2 regions of the Enterococcus sp. UD-01 genome follow, and region 2 is predicted to be linked to the other one. Evidence: riboswitches for the same ligand, from Rfam matches in the RefSeq annotation. Region 2 holds a riboswitch; the other holds the start of a gene.
What was found. A riboswitch is a leader RNA that binds a small molecule or an ion and turns the genes downstream of it on or off. The one in region 2 is predicted to bind thiamine pyrophosphate.
Positions count from the first base shown of each region.

Region 1: it holds a riboswitch for thiamine pyrophosphate, as region 2 does, so the genes downstream of both, thiT (energy-coupled thiamine transporter ThiT) here and tenA (thiaminase II) in region 2, are expected to answer to the same signal.

Region 1 is NZ_JBIYEU010000014.1:60,675-62,876, forward strand. It holds gene ABH902_RS11765 (VOC family protein) at 1-318, shown strand, start outside; gene thiT (energy-coupled thiamine transporter ThiT) at 381-971, opposite strand; TPP riboswitch at 1,024-1,122, opposite strand; gene nrdI (class Ib ribonucleoside-diphosphate reductase assembly flavoprotein NrdI) at 1,312-1,743, shown strand; gene ABH902_RS11780 (polyketide cyclase) at 1,758-2,174, opposite strand.
Region 2 is NZ_JBIYEU010000007.1:141,668-143,869, reverse strand. It holds gene ABH902_RS08375 (YbhN family protein) at 1-691, shown strand, start outside; TPP riboswitch at 769-869, shown strand; gene tenA (thiaminase II) at 960-1,628, shown strand; gene thiM (hydroxyethylthiazole kinase) at 1,583-2,202, shown strand, end outside.

The sequences.
Region 1 (2,202 bases), on a different contig from region 2:
AAAAATGAAGAATTTTCAACGGACGAAGCAAGCTCCATGGTTTGGGACGATCATTTTTGGATTATGTTGTTAGATCATGCGTTTTATAGTAAATTTATCAAAGATAAAAAGATTGCTGATGCACATACGACTAGTAGCGTACTTGTTTCCTTTAGCATGGAAAGTGCAGAGGCTGTCAAAGAATTTGGAGAAACCGCAAAGGCCAACGGCGGCGATTTTTACCATATCGATATGGGCATGCCGGAAGAGCAAATGTTTGGACTTGAGGTGCAGGACCCTGATGGAAACACCTTAGAACCAACTTGGATGCAGATGTAATCACCAGTAGAAAACAGGTCTAAATTGAAGTTCCTCCCCCAAATTAGACCTGTTTTTTTTGCTTATATTCGTTTATGACTATGTGCTGCATGCTCCGGTAAAAATAGCTTAGGGTTGATTTTAAGTAGTACGATTAGAGCAATTGCCGTCACAATAGCCGTTGCTAACCCACTTAAGCCGTTCATCACAAAGGAAAACAACCATGGATTCATCCCCCACAAAGCAAAGCTGCCCCAGAAGATAACACCGGCAATAAAATGCCAAAAATAACGCATAAGCGTACCGAAGAAAGTAGCATAACAAATAAGTAAACTACTTTTTCTAAAAGCACTCTCTTTCACTGCTTCCTGCAGTTTATCGCTAAACATCCCCGCAAACCCAGCAAAAGCAAATGCCAAAATATATTCAATAATAACTTGTACCGGTGTTAAATAATAGACTTGCGCCAAAGGAAAATGTAGCAGTCCCCAAATAAACGCCGCGAAAAAACCCGCTTTTGTTCCTCTTCTTAAAGCAAAAAGTGTGATGGGAATCATTCCTAGAGATACAGAAAAACTACTGCCGATACTGGTTGGAATAAAGGTAAGCACCATCGCCAGCGCAGCGAACATGGTTCCTTCAATCCAGACCTGCAGCGCCAATTTTCTTTGCATAAAAAATTCCTCCTTTAGAACAGCCAAGTCACAAAGGAGGAGTAAAAGATCTATTTTACTCCATCACAATTCCTACACTCGTATTAACGAACAGGTTCGAAGGGTTTAGAGCGGATACTCATTCTCAGCCAAAGCTCCCCTTTGTGATGGGTTCTATTTAATTATTTTTATGTTATTCATTGATAATAACGGTTCAAGATTACCATGAGTTGAAGGAAAAGTAAAGAGTCAGCCTTGGGATTCGGGGAAATTACGAACCAAAATTTTTCTGCAGGAATAGGTTGTAAAACGGCTAGATTCCTACTATAGTAAAAGAGAACCTAGAATTGGAGGTCTAGCTATGAAAATACTTTATATTTCTATTTCCGGTAATACTCGTTCGTTTGTGCAGCGCTTGGCTGCTTATATTCAAAATCAGTATGAGGTCACTGTTGAGCTGAAAGAAATTCATGAAAATTCTGTCTTTGAAGATGAGCATGACTCGTTTTTCACCTTTGTTCCAACCTATTTGGACGGCGGGAATGGTGTGGATAATGGTGATACCGAAATTTTAACAGAAACCATGCGGGAATACTTAGAATTTCATGATAATTATCGTTATTGTTTAGGCGTTATCGGCAGCGGTAATAAAAACTTTAATCATCAATATTGTTTGACCGCCAAGCAATATGCGGAAAAATTTCAGTTTCCTTTCTTGGCTGATTATGAATTACGCGGCACGCAGGAAGACCTGGAACGAATTTCTGCTGTTTTGATACAAGCCGTTAAATAGCTGAGAACAGATAATTATTTTGTCTTTGCTTTCAGTTTGTTTTCTAAATCCTTCATATAAGTTGTCTGCATTTTTTTCAGATTAAGCATGAAAAAAGAAAGTAGATAAATCAGTGGATTTTTGAAATCTAGAGATTCAGTGAAAATCATCGTTGTTTGCTGTTCGGCTAAAGAAACGAATCGTCCTTCCCATTTGCCCGTAAAAAGCTTGTTGGACAGCTCAAAGGCGTAGAATTTGGTCTCTTCCTTGGCTATAATATGAAATTCAGTTGCACCGCCACCTCGATAATACTCGGTGAACTCCTGCGGACTTGAGGATTCTATCCTCTCAAGATCGCTGCGCCAAGCATATTCTTGATTGTCGGTCACAACGCGCCAGATGGTCTTACTACTTTCGTTAAATGTCCATTCAATAGTTGAGGTTCTATTCATTTTCTACTCCTTGGTTTTCCTTAATCTT
Region 2 (2,202 bases):
CATTACCGCACTTCATATGATTATGTACAAAGTGGCAGTGATTTTTTGGGCTGTGCTTGGCTTAATTATTCAGTTTTCTTTATTTTACGAGCATTCACCGAAAATGATTCCGTTTATTTTAGCGGGTGTCATTTTAACTTTTGCTATTATCTTTTCCTTGTTAGTTCTTTCCAGCAGTATTAATCTGCAGGTTTTGCTGACGAGCTGGGCGCACAAGCATTTGAAGCGTAAAAAGCTGCGTGACTGGGCGGACAAATGTAATATCCAAATTTATTCATTAAGAGAGACCGTTCAGACGATTACACAGGATCGTTCCGCTTGGCTGCGTGTTTTGGGTTGGAATATTGCTAAATTGCCTTGTTGGTATGTGATTCCTTATATTGTTTTATTGGAAAATCATCCCACCATTGATTTCCTGTTGGTCTTTTCGTTTACCAGCTTTGCGGTTATTTTATCGGGTGTATTTCCAACGCCGGCTGGTATCGGACCTTTTGAATTCGTGTATTTGCTATTGTTTAAGCCGCTGGTAGGTACCGTTGATGCCGTTGCTTCGCTTTTATTGTATCGTTTTGCCAGCTTTGTTTTACCGTTTATTATCGGGTTTGTTTTTGTGGTGGTTGAAAAAAGAAGAGAAATAAAATCCGAGCTGCATGCGGTGCGCCAAGAGAAGGAAGAGACACGGGAAGAATAAAAAAGTTTTTTAAGAACTTAGTTTTAATAAAAAAGGACGTAAAAAAGTAACGATCGAAGCATGAATGTGTTATACTTTAGAAGTACTGGGGGAGTCATATTGACTGAGATGTTCCAAAAGAACGGACCCTTTGAACCTGAGAGTTGAGACTCGCGTAGGGAAGTAGTCTAAGAGATAAAATAAACGACACGACTCTATGAAATGGTAAAGCATTTTGTAGAGTTTTTTTGTTTTTTAGAGTTCTTCTCGAAAAATGAGGAGGAGAGAAATGACCTTTACCACGGAAGTACGAACAGCAGCAGAGCCGATTTGGCAGCAAAGCAAGCTGCATCCGTTTATTTCAGAGTTGAAGGCGGGGACGCTGGCGCCGGAGATATTTCGTTTTTATCTTTTGCAGGATCGGTATTATTTAGAAGAATTTAGCCGAATTCAGTTAAAAGCGGTAGCGCTTACGACAGATGAGAAAATTCAGCAGCAATTGGTGCAAAATGTTGAAAGTCTGGAAAGAGCTGAAATCCAAACAAGACAATTGTTTTTTACAGATTTACAAATAACGGATGGGGAAATTGCTCAAACCTCTATCGCACCAAATGCGTATCATTATGTTGCTCACTTACATCATAAGCTGGGCACAGGAAGCATCGCCGTAACACAAGCGGCTTTATTGCCATGTTATTGGCTTTATCAGGAAATCGGGACCGAACTGATTAAAAGCGGTTCACCTGTTCCAATTTATCAACGCTGGATTGAAACCTATGATCAACTGGCTTATCGAGAAACGGTTCGTCGTCAAAGAGATTTAACGGATGCTTTAGCAGAGCAAGCTTCTGAGGAAGAACGGGCTGCGATGAAGGAGGCCTTTCTTATCAGTAGCTATGAAGAGGTTAATTTTTGGGAAATGGCTTATACAAAACAACAATGGGGGCAAAAGGAATGAAAGCATACAAGTTAATCGAAACCATCAGAACTGAAAATCCACTGGTTCATAACATTACCAATATTGTCGTTGCAAATGATTCTGCTAATGGCTTGTTGGCAATTGGGGCTTCACCTTTTATGTCAAGCACAGTGGCGGAAATGGAAGAGGTCGCGACTTTGGCTGATGTAGTTGTTTTAAATATGGGCACATTAAATGATGAACAGCTGCAGGCAATGATTACGGCAGGAAAAAAAGCGAATGAATTAGGCAAGCCAATTGTCTTGGATCCTGTCGGTGCTGGTGCAACCAGCTATCGGCAACAAGCTGTAAAGCAGTTATTAAGGGAGATAAAGCCAACCTTAATTCGGGGGAATACTGGTGAAATTGCTGCCTTAGCCGGTGTTACTTGGTCCGCCAAAGGAGTAGATGCCGGTAGCGGTACAGGCAATGTACAGGAAATAGCGAAGCAGCTGGCGCAACAGACACAAACGTTAGTAGTAGTTAGCGGAGAAACGGATATTATCACAAATGGTCAACGGACGTATTTGGTTCATAACGGAACGCCTTATTTTACGAAGATGACTGGGGCGGG